One region of the Devosia sp. SL43 genome, then DNA from elsewhere that is predicted to be linked to it. Evidence: predicted binding sites of a transcription regulator. Region 1 holds the regulator's gene; the other holds the start of a gene.
The links. Region 1 encodes LexA, which represses DNA repair genes until DNA is damaged. Its sites were predicted from a motif close to TGTTCNNNNTGTGTTCNG; they were not measured.
Positions count from the first base shown of each region.

Region 2: a site for LexA is predicted at 2,566-2,583, ahead of dnaE (DNA polymerase III subunit alpha). Genes of this name have one in related genera too.

Region 1 covers NZ_CP063401.1:540,700-548,511, forward strand. The annotation lists gene trpD (anthranilate phosphoribosyltransferase) at 1-346, shown strand, start outside; gene trpC (indole-3-glycerol phosphate synthase TrpC) at 346-1,158, shown strand; gene moaC (cyclic pyranopterin monophosphate synthase MoaC) at 1,158-1,634, shown strand; gene IM737_RS20915 (molybdopterin molybdotransferase MoeA) at 1,631-2,833, shown strand; gene lexA (transcriptional repressor LexA) at 2,938-3,651, shown strand; gene IM737_RS02680 (DUF2155 domain-containing protein) at 3,696-4,124, opposite strand; gene IM737_RS02685 (NADH:ubiquinone oxidoreductase subunit NDUFA12) at 4,135-4,518, opposite strand; gene IM737_RS02690 (DUF4037 domain-containing protein) at 4,711-5,787, shown strand; gene IM737_RS02695 (APH(3') family aminoglycoside O-phosphotransferase) at 5,802-6,596, shown strand; gene IM737_RS02700 (MFS transporter) at 6,596-7,777, shown strand.
Region 2 covers NZ_CP063401.1:676,907-684,718, reverse strand. The annotation lists gene IM737_RS03325 (SRPBCC domain-containing protein) at 1-264, opposite strand, end outside; gene IM737_RS03320 (ArsR/SmtB family transcription factor) at 254-607, opposite strand; gene IM737_RS03315 (YoaK family protein) at 665-1,318, opposite strand; gene IM737_RS03310 (zinc-dependent alcohol dehydrogenase family protein) at 1,453-2,463, shown strand; gene dnaE (DNA polymerase III subunit alpha) at 2,775-6,233, shown strand; gene IM737_RS03300 (sensor histidine kinase) at 6,455-7,812, shown strand, end outside.

The DNA of each region.
Region 1 (7,812 bases):
TGACGAAATTACCACGACAGGGCCGACGCATGTTGCCCAGATCGCGGGCGGGAGCCTCACCACGTTCGAGATCAGCCCCGAGCAGTTCGGCCTGCCCCGCGCCACGCTCGACGACCTGCGCGGCGGCGATCCGGCCGACAATGCGCTGGCCCTGACGGCCCTGCTCGATGGTGCGCCCGGCGCCTACCGTGATATCGTCCTGCTCAACAGCGCCGCAGCCTTGTTCGTGGCGGACCGTGTAGACACCATAGACACCGGCATTGCCCTGGCGCGCGCCGCCATTGATTCAGGCAAGGCCAAGCAGACCCTCGCCCACCTCGTGGCGGTATCCAACGGACGAGATTGATGACCGACATCCTCAAGCAGATCGAAGCCTATAAGCGCGAGGAAATCGCCGCCGCCAAATCCATGCGCCCCTGGGCCGAAGTGGTGGCGCAGGCGCATGATCAGCCGCCGACGCGGGGCTTCGTCAAAGCCATCAAGGCCAAGCGCGCCCAGGGCAAATATGCCCTGATCGCCGAGGTGAAGAAGGCAAGCCCGTCCAAGGGCCTGATCCGCGCCGATTTCAATCCGTCCGAGATTGCCCGGTCCTACGAACTGGCAGGCGCCGCCTGCCTCTCCGTGCTCACCGATCGCCCCAGCTTCCAGGGCTCGCCCAGCTATCTGATCGAGGCCCGCGCTGCCACTCAGCTCCCCGTGCTGCGCAAGGACTTCCTCTTCGAGACCTACCAGGTCGCCGAAGCCCGCGCCTGGGGCGCAGACTGCATCCTTATCATTCTCGCTGCCGTGGGTGACGACGTCGCCCGCTACCTGCTCGACGCCGCCGAAGAGTGGAAGATGGACGCGCTGGTCGAAGTGCACGACCAAACCGAGCTCGATCGCGCCGTGGCGCTTGGCGCGGAGTTCATCGGCATCAACAACCGCAACCTGCGCACCTTCGAGACCACGCTCGAAACCTCGGTGAACCTGGCCATAGGCGTGCCGAAAAGCACGCTGCTGGTCAGCGAGAGCGGCATCGTCAATCATGACCATGTCGTGATGCTCGACCAGCGCGCCGGCATCGGCACCTTCCTCGTCGGCGAAAGCCTGATGCGCCAGGAGGACGTCACAGCCGCTACCCGCGCCCTGTTGATGGGCGCCCCGCAGGCCGTCCGCTGATGGCCGCAGGCCTGACCCATCTCAACGCCAAGGGCGAAGCCCATATCGTCGATATCGGTGACAAGGCGGTTACGCGTCGCCGCGCGGTGGCCCAGGCCCGCATCGTCGCCCGGCCCGAAACCGTCGCCACCATCATGGCCGGCGGCCTCAAGAAGGGCGACGCTCTTGCTGTGGCCCGCATCGCCGGCATCATGGCCGCCAAGAAGACATCCGACCTGATCCCGCTCTGCCATCCCATCCCCCTGACCAAGGTCAGCGTCGAGATCGAAGCGGATGGCACCGAGGCGATCCTGATACACGCCACCGCCGAAACCACAGGCCAGACCGGCGTCGAGATGGAAGCGCTCGTCGCTGCCTCCACGGCTGCGCTCACGCTCTACGACATGGCCAAGGCCATCGACCGCGCCATGGTGGTGACCGACATCTGCCTGCTGGAAAAATCCGGCGGCAAGTCTGGCGACTTCGTCCGCGCATGAGCCTGCTCCCGGTCGACGACGCCATCGCCGCCATTCTTGACCGAGTGCCGACGTCGCAGGCGGAGACAGTACCGCTGACCGAAGCCATCGGCCGCGTCCTGCTCGAGCCCGTCATAGCCACCCACGACCAGCCCCCCTTCAATGCCAGCGCCATGGACGGCTACGCCATGCGCGCCGCCGATGTGGTGGACGGGCACCGCCTCGCCGTCATCGGCACCTCGCAAGCCGGCATGGGCTTCGAGGGCACCGTCGAGCCCGGCCTGGCCGTCCGCATCTTCACCGGCGCGCCGCTGCCAACCGGCTCCGATACCGTGATCATGCAGGAAGAAGCCCGCGCCGCCGACGGCTTCGTCAGCTTCACCGCCCCTGCCCGCCTTGGCCACAGCGTCCGCCCTAGGGGTAACGACTTCGCTACCGGTCAGGAACTGCTCGCTGCCGGCACCCGCCTCACCCCCATGCAGATCGCCGTGGCCGCCGCCGCCAATGCCGCCCACCTCACCGTCGCCCGGCGGCCGCGCATCGCCATCCTGGCCACCGGCGACGAACTCGTGCTCCCCGGCTCCCCCCTCGGCCCCGACCAGATCGTCGCCTCCAACAGCATCGGCCTCGCGCCGCTCCTCGCCCCCTATGCGGAAGAGATCGTCGACCATGGCATTGCCCGCGACGACCGCGATCACCTCCGCGCCAAGTTGACCGCCATCTTCGCCACCGAGCCCGACATCGTCATCACCACCGGTGGCGCCAGCGTCGGCGATCACGACATCGTCCAGCAGCTGCTCGTCGAACTGGGAGTCGGCGTCGATTTCTGGCGCATCAACATGCGCCCGGGCAAACCGCTGATGTTCGGCACCCGCGGCAAGACGCTGATCTTCGGCCTGCCGGGCAATCCCGTCTCGGCCCTTGTCACCGCCCATGTCTTCATCAAGCCGGCTTTGCGGCACTGGCTGGGCCATGCCGAACCGCAAGCCTGGCAGTTGCCGCTGGCCAGCCCGACGCCGCCCAACACCGCCCGCCGCCACTTCATGCGCGCCCAGCTCGTCCACACGCCCTCGGGCCCCGAGCTGCAGCCCATCTCCCAGACCGATAGCGGCCACACCTCGTCCCTAGCCCATGCCGACATGCTGATCGTCCAGCCGGAAAACGATCCCGGCCAGGCCGCCGGAACGATCGTCGAAGCCCGCCCCATCGACGCCTTCTGATATCGGCGGCATCTACTACGCGGTGTTTCTTGGGATATTGCAGAACATAACTAGAACAAGTATAACTGTTCTGCCTACGTTCCGATTCTCTCCCCGAGGGGCCCATGCTAACGCGCAAACAACACGAGCTGCTGATGTTCATCCACGAACGGATGAAGGAAAGCGGCATCCCGCCATCGTTCGACGAGATGAAGGATGCGCTCGATCTGGCGTCCAAGTCGGGCATTCACCGGCTTATCACGGCGCTGGAAGAACGCGGCTTCATCCGACGCCTGCCCAATCGGGCGCGAGCCCTCGAAGTGGTGAAGCTGCCGGACTCGATGAACCCGTCGCTCGGCGGCCGCAAGGCGCGCTTCGAGCCATCGGTGATCGAAGGCAATCTGGGCAAGGTGGCGTCACCGCCATCCCGCGTGACATCCATGGACGACTATGCCCGTCCGATCGCCATTCCGGTCATGGGCCGCATCGCGGCCGGTACGCCGATCGAGGCCATCCAGACCCATTCGCACACCATCATGGTCCCACCCGAAATGCTGGGATCAGGCGAACATTATGCGCTCGAAGTGCGCGGCGACTCGATGATCGACGCCGGCATCTTCGATGGCGACACCGTGCTCATCAAGAAGCAGGACGCTGCCTCGACCGGCGAGATCATCGTCGCTCTCGTGGATGATGAGGAAGCCACCCTCAAGCGCCTGCGCCGCAAGGGCAATACGGTTGCCCTCGAAGCCGCCAACCCGGCCTACGAAACCCGCATCTTCCCGCCTGATCGGGTCAAGGTCCAGGGTCGGCTGGTCGGGTTGCTGCGCAAATATTGATGTAGAAAGGCAAGGCCACGCACCAGCGTGGCCTTTTTGTTTGCCTAGTCCCGCGCATCCGGTGGCGGCACGTCTGAACTGACCTTGCACTCGATCAGCCACACATCATAGACGGCATGGTCGACCGCATTCAGCGCCGGGCTGTCGGCGAACATCCAGCCGGTGAAGATGCGCCTGGATGTGCCGGTCAGGCTGCGCTGGTCGACTTCAAGAAAGGCCGACACACGCTGGGTCTCGGTTGGCGGGCGGCTGTAGCAGGCCCGTGGCGTGATCTCGAGCGCGCCGAACAGCACCGTCTCATCGATATAGACATCGAAGCGGGTGATGCGGCCGGTGATCTTGTCGAGGCCGGCAAAGGTCGCCACCGGGTTGGCGATCGGCTGCGCCATAATGGGAACGACAAGGCCAGACACCGCCAGCGCTGCCGACAGCGCCAGGCCCTTCAGCATTGAAAACGGGGCGATGCGGCGCAAGGCGCCGTCCTTATTCCGGCGACCAGGCGTCGTAATCGCCGGTCACGCGCGGGCGCTCGCCGGATTTGAGCAGGCTGCCTTCCGGGCGATAGGCGGCGGCCGTACCGGTCAAGTTGGCCTCATGCGGCTTTTCCCAAGCCTTGGCGACATACTTGGCCTGGCTGGGAACGACGTCCGTGCGGTGGTGCATCCAGCCGTGCCAGCCCGCGCCAATGGTCGAGGCATCGGCATAGCCGGCATAGGTCACATAGCGCCGGTCGGCCTTGCGATCCTGGTAGTATTTGTTGCCGAACTCGTCGCTGCCGACATAGTCGCCGAAGCGCCAGATCCACAGCCGCGTCCCCCAGGTCTGCCCGCTCCACCAGGAGAAGATTTCAGTGAGGAACTGGGTGATACCGGATTTGGCCAATTGTCGATTCCGCCGTCGAGATATTCGAGTTGAGGCGGTTTAGCATGGTCGCTCCCGTCAGCATAGGGCCGCCGGGATGGTGTGATCCGGAAATCATGCCTGCAATCTCAGTCGCCCCATGACCTTGGCCGGTACGGTCAAGTCTGCGACAAGGCAACACGCACCTGGGAGGCAATGATGCAGGGTATCGAGCTGTCGCGCCACTTCTACGTCGATGTCGTCTGCCCATGGCTCGACGCAGCTGCCCCTAACCTCCAGCATGCGGCCGCGCTGATCGGCTACGGTTCAGAGCTCCTCGGCTTTGACGACGAGATGTCACAGGACCACAATTGGGGCGCCCGGGTGCATCTCTTCCTCTCGCAGGATGACTTCGATGTGCATGCCCATCGCTTGGTCGATGCTTTCACCACCGAGGCGCCCAGGCAGTTTATGGGCGAGCCGATCCAATGGCGCAGTCGGCCCCATCCCGCGGCCAGCGGACGCTGGGCCGCAGGCGCGGTAGAGCACGGCCTCGAAATTCACACCATCGAGGCGCGCCTTGCCGGGGGTCTGGCCCTTGAGTCCGTGGATTCGATCACGCCGCTGCAATGGCTCGGCCTGTCCGAGCAACGCCTTCTCGGCTTCACGGCGGGTGCCGTCTTTCATGACGATGGCGACCGCCTCGGCAAGGTCCGTTCGGCCCTGTCCTACTTTCCCCGCGACATCTGGCTGTACAAGATCGCCTGCCAGTGGCGCCGCATCGGCGAAGAGCAGGCCTTCGTGGGCCGCACGGGCATGGTGGGAGATGAAATCGGCTCCCGCGTCATCGCGGCCCGCCTGGTGCGTGATGTGATGCGCATGGGCTTTCTGCTTGATCGTCGCTATGCGCCCTACCCCAAATGGTTTGGCAGCGCATTCGCCAGGCTGCCCATTGCGACGACCCTGTCGCCCCTGCTGGAACGCGTCCTGGTGGCGCCCGACTGGCAGGAGCGCGGCGAGGCCCTGGCCGCCGCTTACCTCGCCTTGGCGAACCGCCAGCGGGCCGACGGCATCGGTGATGTGTTTGAGCCGGTCATTGGGCCGTATCACGAGCGTCCCTTCGCGACGATCAACGTGGACGAGATCGGCGCGGCGACGGCAAGACCAATCGAGGATCCCTTCCTCAAAGCCCTCCCCATTGTCGGCTCATTGGACCAGGTGACGGACCTGACGCCTGTGATCGAAGACCCGGCCGGCGCACAACGGATGATGCATGCTCTGCTTGGCCCTTCTTGAGGGGAAATAGTTTGATGGGGACCGATTCCATCGTTCGCCTCGCCCCTATGTTGCCAGCCCGGCTGGCGCATCTGGCGGACTGGTCCTGGCATCAGGTCACGCTCGGCCGCTCCGATGCGACCGTCTGGCGCGCCGACAAGGGTGACGATCGGGTGTTTCTCAAGATTGCACCAATCCACCTGCTGAGCGAGATGCCCGGCGACATTGCCCGGCTGCAATGGCTGGCCACCGCCACGACCATCAAGGCGCCCCGTGTTCGCGAGGCCTTTGATGCGGATGGCTGCCACTGGTTGCTGATGAGCGCCCTGCCCGGCAGCGACCTCAGTCAATTGTCGGACCGGCCCGATGATCTGATCCTAGCCTTGGCGAGCGGCCTTCGCGCCCTGCACGACCTCGACATCGCCACCTGCCCCTTCGATCACGCCCTCGATGCCAAACTTGCAGCCGGCGCTGCCAATGTCGCTGCCGGGCTCGTGGACGAAACCGATTTCGACGACGCCTTCGACGGCTGGACCGCAACGGCCGTGCTCGACTGGCTGCTGGCACACCGACCCGCCGCCGAAGACCTCGTCGTCTGCCATGGCGATGCCAGCCTGCCCAATCTTATGGCCGATGGCGCTAACCTCACCGGGATCATCGACTGCGGCCGGCTGGGCGTTGCCGATCGCTGGCAGGACCTAGCCATTGCCTGCCGCAGCATCATCTGGAATTGCGGCCAGGAGCATGTCGCCCCGTTCCTGGCAATCTACGGCGCAGCCTGGGACGAAGACCGCTACCGCTACTATTGCGCGCTCGACGAGCTGTTCTGATGGCGATGCGGCGGTTCCTCGGCACCTACTACGCCTATGTGTTCCTCTTCGACTTCATGCTGGCCTACGCCATCTACACGGCCTTGTTCGAGCTCAAGGGCATATCGATTGCCGAGATCGGCATGCTGCTGGCCTTCTGGTCGGCGTCGGCCATCGTGCTCGAAATGCCCTCCGGCGCACTGTCCGACCATTTCGACCGACGCGTGCTGCTGGTCATCGCGCCGCTCCTCAAGGCGTTGACCTTTGTCTGCTGGGGCGTCGCCAATGGCAATTTCTGGCTCTATGGCCTGGGCTTCCTGTTCTGGAGCGCCGGTCAGGCCCTGCAGTCAGGGACGCGTGAGGCCCTGCTCTATGAGCGACTCGCCGAAGCCGGCCGGAGTGACGAGTTCGACAATATCCTGGGGCGCGACGCGGCGGCGGAGGGCATTGGCATCGGTGCCGGCACATTGTTCGGCGGCCTCGTCGCCCACTTCAATATGGATTGGGCCATCTGGCTTTCCATTCCGCCTTTGCTGCTGGGCGCGGGCCTCGCGATCGGCCTGCACGACAATCGCCGAACTTACGCGGCAGACGACGGCGAAACCCCCACCACCTATCTCTCTCACTTTGCCGACGCTATCGGCGAGTTTCGGCGCCACGCCGACCTGCGCTTCGTCACGGTCTATATGGCCGTCGGCCTCATCACCTTCGAGCTGCTGGAGGAATTCGACCAGCTCTACTATTTGGCCGTGGCAGTGCCGATCTGGCTGTGGGGCGTGTTGGGCGGTGCGGTGGAACTGCTCTACGCGGCAGCCAGCGTCTGGGCACACCGCCTGTCCGGCCGCCCGTGGCTCGCCTGGGCCTTGCCGCTGCTGGGCGGCGCCTTGCTGGTCGCGGCCTCGCTCGGCGACAACCCGTGGTATGTGCTGCTGCTCGAACTGGCCTATGTCGCTATCGCCCCTGTAGCCGTCCTGGCTGAAGCCCGTTTCCACCGCATCATGGATGGCCGCAGCCGGGCGACGACCACGTCAGCGCTGGTGGTCGCCCAGAATGTGGCGGGTATCGCCGCCACGCTGATGTTCGGATTTGTTGCCGATTGGCTCGGTATCCTGCCAGCCTATGGCTGGGCCGGCTTGGCCATGTTGCCCATCGCACTCTGGGTGTGGCTCGGGCAGCGCCGGGGTATGCGCGCCATCGACTAGTGCCACGCCCTCGTGGTTCGAGGCGCTGAAGAAGC
Region 2 (7,812 bases), 140 kb from region 1:
GGCCCAGGTGTTTTCGGCGTCCTGGCCGAATTCCAGGCGGTAGGTGCCACCGGTGCGCACATCCATCTGGCAGGAGCGTAGTGGGACGCCCAAGGATTTGGGCACCCACCATTGCGCGAACAGCCCGGCATTGGTCCAGGCCTCGAACACGATCCGGGCTGGGGCATTGAAGGTGCGCGTCACGGTGATTTCGCGCTCGGACGTGCGCTTCACGATGGTACGACCATCGCTCACGACCACATCATTTTCCTGCCTATTGTCCATCATTGTTCTCCCTGCGTTTGAGGTCTTCGACAATCTTGTCCAGCCGGTCGAACCGGGCATCCCATAATCGGCGGTATTGCTCGATCCACTCCGCCTCCTGCTCAAGGCGGCTGAGGCCGAGCCGGCAGGTGCGCACGCGCCCGACCTTCTCTGAGGTAACCAGCCCTGCCTGTTCGAGGACGCTGATATGTTTCTTCATGCCCGTCAGGGTCATGCGGAACGTCTCGGCAAGATCGGAGATCGAGGCGTCGGAACGCCCGAGCCTTTCGAGCACACCACGCCTGGTGGCATCGGAAAGCGCAGCAAACGAGGTGTCAAAGTGGGTTTGTTTATACTGAACCATGTAGTTCAGTATAGCGAAGGCTTGGTGATATGCAAGCTGGCTTTGCGGCTGGTTCGGTCAGGTCACTACGCTACTGGGGCGGCGCAGCAGGAACGCGACGAGGAAGCCGATATAGAGCACGGCTGGCACCAGCAGTGCATTGATCCCCAGGACCCTGTAACCCAATCCCCCCAGCAACCCGCCCAGCAGCAGCGATATCCAGACCAGCATGTGCTGGGCCCAGCGCCAGGGTGGGGCGAGGCGGTAAAGGGCGCGGGCGAGGTCCTGTCCGACTGCGAACAAGGTGCCGGTGACGAAGGTCGTGCCCAGGCGCACCGAGCCGGTCGAGGGCAGGATGGCGTTCTGGGCGCCGGCGCCTGCTGCCAGAGCCAGCATGAACTGGTTGGGCTGAAATCCCGCAAAGGCCAGGCCCAGCGTCACGACGAACGTGGCCACGACGAAGCCCGTCACCGCGGACGAGCCCCAGCGCGGGCCTGCCAGCAAAGCCAGCAGGGAGCCGGCAAGGCTCCCCAGCAGGAACAGCGCCACCAGTGACGCGGTGATCAGCGCCACCGGCCAGGCACCCAGCGCCAGCGCATCGCCCAGTTGGGTGATGTTGCCGCTCATGAACGAGGTGAAATGCCCGCCCAGCTCGATGAACCCCACCACGTCGACGAATCCGGCGGCCGCAGTGAGCAACAGGCCAAGGCTGAGTTGAGGCGTTGGGGTCAAGGCGATCTCCGGGAGACGAACAGGACACTGACAAGGGTAGGGTATGGATGCAAGGATGCTTGTGCGCCCGGATGCAAGTCGTACAGTTCGATGGCCGATTGGCAACGAGGCGGGAACCGGCCCGGGGAGAGAACATGCGTGCTGTGCGGCTCGAGGCGCTGGGGGCGTTGGCGATGCGGGAGATCCCAAGGCCGACCGCTGGTGCAGGCGAAATCCTGGTGCGCGTGCTTGCCGCCGGCATTTGCGGGTCCGACCGGCATATGTTCAGGGGTGAGTACCCTACCGGGCGGCCCGTGACGCTGGGGCATGAATTCTGCGGTGTGGTCGAGGCTGTGGGCGCATCGGTCACGGGGTTCGATGGGGGCGAACTGGTCACGGTGGACCCCAACATCGCCTGCAATGCCTGCCGGGCCTGTCATGAGGGGCGGCCCAATCTTTGCGACAACCTCCTGGCGATCGGCGTGTTCCGGGATGGTGGCTTTGCCGAGTTCGTCGCTGTTCCGGCCTTGCAGGCGCACCTGTTGCCGCCGGGGCTCGACCCCGTCCATGGCGCCTTCAGCGAGCCACTGGCCTGTTGCCTGCATGCGCTGGATGTCGCCCGGATCGTGCCGGGCGGCAGTGTGGCCATTCTTGGTGGCGGGGTGATCGGGCTGCTCATGGTGCAACTGGCGCGGGTGGCAGGTGCAGGGGAGGTGTTTCTCGTCACCAGACAGGAAGCGCGGCGGGCGCTGGCGATGGAGCTGGGCGCCACGGCGACGGTGGATCCTGCCTCCGGCGATGTCGTTGCCAGCGTGCGCCGAATGAGCGGGCAGGGCGTGGACGTGGTGCTCGAATGCGCCGGCGTGCCCGAGACGTTGCAACAGGGGCTCAAGATGCTGCGCAAGGGCGGGACGCTGGTGCTGTTCGGCGTGACGCCTGATGGCGTCGCGGTGCCCGTCCGCCCGTTCGACCTGCTGGTCAACGAGATCCGGCTGGAGGCCGCCTATCTCAATCCGCATACCCATGCGCGTGCAGCGGCTATGGTGGCGAGCGGCGTGCTGGAACTCGATCGGCTGGTGACGCACCAGGTCGGCCTCGACGCCGTCGCGGCGATTGTCGGCGCGCCGCCGCAGCCTGGCGAAATCAAGGTGATCGTGACACCCTGAGCCCGGTTTGGCGCTGTCGATGCTAACGCTCCGTGAACACTTCCTAACACTTCGCTAACCAGTCCAGGCCAATCCCCGCTGTTCCCGATCTTGTTCCTCGACAAGAACAAACAAAGAACTTACAAGAACATTATAGCAACACGGAGATGCAGATGCTCACTTTCATCAAGGACTTCGCCGCATTCGTCACGCTCGGCGCCTTCACCATCGGGTCGCTCACCTGGATGGATGTGCTGACCAGGCTCGTGTGACCTGTGGATTGCGGGGGAGCCGGTTTGGGCGGACTCGGTGGCAGGTGATAAGGCTAGCGCATGAACGGTCCCGGCTTTATCCATCTTCACGTCCATTCGGCCTATTCCCTGCTTGAGGGGGCGCTGCAGCTTGAGACCATTCTCAAGCTCGCCGCCGCCGACGATCAGCCGGCGCTCGGCATTGCCGATACCGGCAATCTGTTCGGGGCGCTGGAATTCTCCGAGAAGGCCAGCAAGAAGGGCATCCAGCCACTGGTCGGCGTCGAGTTGGCGGTGGATTTCGCCGCCGCCGAGGAGCGGGTCAGCGAGCGCGGGCATGTGGCCTGGTCCGGCAAATCCAGCGTCGTGCTGCTGGCGCAGAGCGAAATCGGCTTCGGCAACCTGTCGCGGCTGGTGTCCAAGTCCTACCTCCAGGGCGATGGCAGCGGCACGGCACGAGCCAAGCTCGACTGGCTCGATCGCGACAGCCTCGAGGGCATCATCTGTCTCAGCGGCGGCCCGGAAGGCGCCATCGATATGACCTTCGCCCAGGGTCAGGATGCCAATGCGATCCGCCGCCTCGACCGCCTGGCCGAAATCTTCGGCGACCGCTTCTATATCGAACTCCAGCGCCATGGGCGCATCCAGGAGGCCAATGTCGAGCCGCGGCTGATCGACTATGCCTATCGCAAGGGCATTCCGCTGGTCGCCACCAACGAGCCGTTCTTCAAATCGGCCAAGGAATTCGAGGCGCATGATGCGCTCTTGGCCATTGCCGGCGGCACCGTGCTGGCCCAGACCGAGCGGCGCAAGCTCAACGACCAGTATTATTTCAAGACCCGCGCCGAAATGACGGACCTGTTCTCCGACATTCCCGAAGCGCTCGATTCCACCATCGAGATCGCCCAGCGCATTGCCTACCGGCCCAAGACGCGCAGCCCGATCCTGCCCAAATTTGCCGCCGCGCCCGATCTCAGCGAGGCCGATGCGCTGCAGGCCGAGGCCGACGCCCTGCGCGCCATGGCCGAGGATGGCCTGCGCAAGCGGCTCGAAACCGTGGGCACAGCGCCTGGCAAGACCGAGCAGGATTATTGGGACCGGCTGGAATTCGAGCTCGGCATCATCCAGTCGATGAAGTTCCCCGGTTATTTCCTTATTGTGGCTGACTTTATCCGCTGGTCGAAGTCGCAGGGCATTCCGGTCGGTCCCGGCCGTGGCTCGGGCGCCGGCTCGCTCGTCGCCTATACGACCACCATCACCGATCTCGATCCGCTGGCCTACAACCTGCTGTTCGAGCGCTTCCTCAATCCGGAACGCGTGTCGATGCCGGATTTCGATATCGACTTCTGTCAGGATCGCCGCGAAGAGGTGATCCGCTACGTGCAGCAGAAATACGGCACCGACCAGGTGGCGCAGATCATCACCTTCGGAACGCTGCAGGCCCGCGCCGTGCTGCGCGACGTCGGCCGCGTGCTGCAGATGCCGTATGGCCAGGTCGATCGGCTGTGCAAGCTGGTGCCGGCCAATCCGGCCGATCCCTATTCGATCGAGCGCACCATGAACGAGGTGCCGCAATTCAAGCAGATGGCCGACGATGACGAGACGGTGGCCGATCTCGTCGCCATCGCGCGCAATCTCGAAGGCCTGTTCCGCCACGCCTCGACCCATGCCGCCGGCATCATCATCGGCGACCGTCCGCTGCAGGATCTGGCGCCGCTCTATCGCGATCCGCGCTCGGATATGCCGGTCTGCCAGTACAACATGAAGTGGAGCGAGGCGGCGGGCCTGGTCAAGTTCGACTTCCTTGGCCTCAAGACGCTGACCACGGTCGAATATGCCGTCAACATGGTCAATCTCGATGGCGGCAGCTTCCGCATCGAGGATATCCCGATCGACGACCGGCCGACCTACGATCTCTATTCCAAGGGCGACACGTTCGGCGTGTTCCAGGTGGAAGGCGCCGGCATGCGCCGCGCGCTGGTCGACATGAAGCCGGACCGTTTCGAGGACATCATCGCGCTGGTGGCCCTCTATCGGCCCGGTCCGATGGACAATATTCCGCTGTTCAACGACCGCAAGCATGGCCGCGAGGAGGTGGAATATCCCCACCAGGACCTCAGCGTCGTGCTCGACGAAACCTATGGCATCATCGTCTATCAGGAGCAGGTGATGCAGATCGCCCAGCTCCTGTCGGGCTATTCGCTCGGCGAAGCCGACATGCTGCGCCGCGCCATGGGCAAGAAGATCAAGGTGGAGATGGATGCGCAGCGCGAGCGCTTCCGCGAGGGCGCCATCAAGCATGGCCTCAAGCAGGGTCAGGCCGACACGATCTTCGATCTGCTGGCCAAGTTCGCCAATTACGGCTTCAACAAGAGCCACGCCGCGACCTATGCGCTGGTCAGCTACCAGACGGCCTATCTAAAGGCGCATTACCCGCACGAATTCCTGGCTGCGTCGATGACGCTCGACATGGGCAATACCGATAAGCTGGCCGAATTCCGCAGCGAGGCCAAGCGCCACAAGATCGAGCTGGTCGCGCCCTGCGTGAACACCTCCCAGGTGGTGTTCTCGGTCAAGGACAAGCGCATTCTCTACGGCCTCTGCGCCGTCAAGGGCGTCGGCCGGCAGGTGGCCGAGCATATCGTCGAGGCGCGTGGCAATACGCCGTTCAAGGATCTCGGCGATTTCGCCCGCCGGGTCGATCCGCGCATTCTCTCCAAGCGCACGCTCGAAACGCTGGTCAATGCCGGCGCCTTCGACGCTATCGTGTCGCGCCGCGAAGTGGCCTTTGCCGCCATCGACGCCGTCGTCGGCATGGCCCATTCGCTCACCGACGAGCGTAGCGTGGGGCAGGGCAATATGTTCGATTTCGGTGAGCCCGAACCGGTCCGCCTGCCGGCCGGCGTGCCCGCCTGGAGCACCACCGAGCGCGCAGACCGCGAACTGTCAGCCATCGGCTTCCACCTCTCGGCCCATCCGCTCGATGCCTATTCGGACCTGTTCGAAAAGCTGCGCGTGCAGCGCTGGAGCGATTTCGAGCGCGCCGTCAAGGACGGCGCCTCGGCCGGGCGCCTTGCCGGCACCATCAGCGGGCGGCAGGATCGCCGCACCCGCAAGGGCACGCCGATGATGATCCTGACGCTGTCCGACCAGTCCGGCAGCTTCGAAGTCATCGCCTTTTCCGAGCAGATCAACGAATTCGGCGCCAAGCTGCAGCCCGGCAAATCGGTGATCCTGCAGGTCGGCGCCGACGAACGCGCCGAAGGCGTCAGCCTGCGCCTGCTCTCCGCCCAGGCCATCGAAGGCATCGAAGACACCATCGAACGCCGCCTCACGGTCTTTGCAGCCGACGCCAAGGCGCTGGGTTCCATCAACGCCCAGCTCAAGCGGGGCGGCGAGGGCAAGGTGAACTTCGTCGTCATCCGCGATGGCGGCGCGCGGGAATACGAGATCGAGCTACCGGGGGCGTATCGACTGACGGCGGAGGTGGCCGGCGGGATCAAGGCGCTGGATGGGGTTACGGATGTGAGGCTGAACTGAGGGGCGCTTGGCCGCTTCCGACCCCACTGCGGTCATTCACGCCCTGAGTGCGACCTCCCGAAAGCTGCCATCAACCGTAGGTGCTGGAGGCGGCTCAGTGCCTCTCAAGTTGGCGTCTAGCGTTCGCATCTTGAGTGCTTGGCAGCTTCAGCACCGCCATAAGTCCTAGGACCCTTTGCGCAAGTTATGCGAGCCGGTAAGCTCCCGTAAAGGTGAGCACTATGACCGATCGCCGGACCATTGACAGCAGGAGCGACGAACGGCCGCAGGCCCTTTATCCTGCGGCCTGGCACCTCTTGGTATGGACGAAGGCCATTTGGCATCGCTTCGACTTAGCCGCGCAATTCCTGGCGGTCGGCGCACTAGTGCTGCTTGGCGGCATGTTGGCGATCGGCATCTGGGTCACTGGGCAGATCGAGCAGGGCGTTATCGCCAATAGTGCTGCGGCGACCGCACTTTATGTCGACAGCGTGGTGTCGCCGCTGTTCGACAACTTCACGGAGAACGGAACGTTGAGCGAAGGGGCGGATCGAGCGCTAGACGAAGTGCTCGGTCAGGGCACCTTGGGCGAACGGCTGGTGGTGTTCAAGATTTGGCTGCCTGACGGCTCCGTTGCCTACTCCAGCGATCCCGCCCAGATCGGGCAGAGATTTCCCATAGGCGATCACTTGCGCGAAGCGTTCGCTGGCGCGGTGACCGCCGAGTTCGATCAGCTCGCGGACGCTGAAAATGCGCCGGAGCGCGGCCACGAATCCCCCTTGCTGGAGATCTACAGCCCGGTGCGACAAGCCTGGTCGGGCGAGATTATTGCGGTGGCGGAATTCTACGAGAATGCCGACGGCCTCGCGGCAGGACTGGCTGCGGCACGGTTGCAAAGTTGGGCCATCGTCTCGCTCACGACATCGTCCATGCTAGCTGCGCTGTATCTAATCGTACGGCGCGGCAGCAAACTGATCGACCGGCAGCGCAGAACACTGGAGGATCGTGTCGGCGAATTGTCAGATCTGCTTGTGCAGAACCAGTTGCTGCGAGGTTCCCTGCAAGCCGCCACCGACCGATCACTGGCGCTGAACGAGCAGTTCATGCGCAGGGTTGGGGCGGATCTCCATGATGGTCCGGCACAACTGCTGGCACTGGCGCAGATGCGGCTTGGCCGAGCGACAACGACCGGCGGTGGGGTCGAGGAACTGGACCAGGTTCGGGGCTTTCTTGGCGATGCAATGGCGGAAATTCGTAGTATTTCCAGGGGGCTCGTGTTGCCGGAGGTCGAGACGCTGGCCTTGCCGGACCTGTTGCGCTCTGTGGTGGCGACGCATGAAGAGCGAACGGGCAACACGGTTGAACTGCTGGTTCCTAGTCTCGCTACCCAGCTTGATCGCGTTTCCAACATCTGCATCTACAGGTTCGTTCAAGAAAGCCTAAGCAACGCCAGTCGCCACGCAAATGGTGTGGGACTACGGGTTGAAGTCGAGGATGGCCCCGGATCGCTCGTTGTGACCGTCCGCGACCGCGGTCCCGGATTCGATACTAGCGAGCCACGTACCGGACTGGGCCTGGAGGGCATGCGGGAACGCATCGC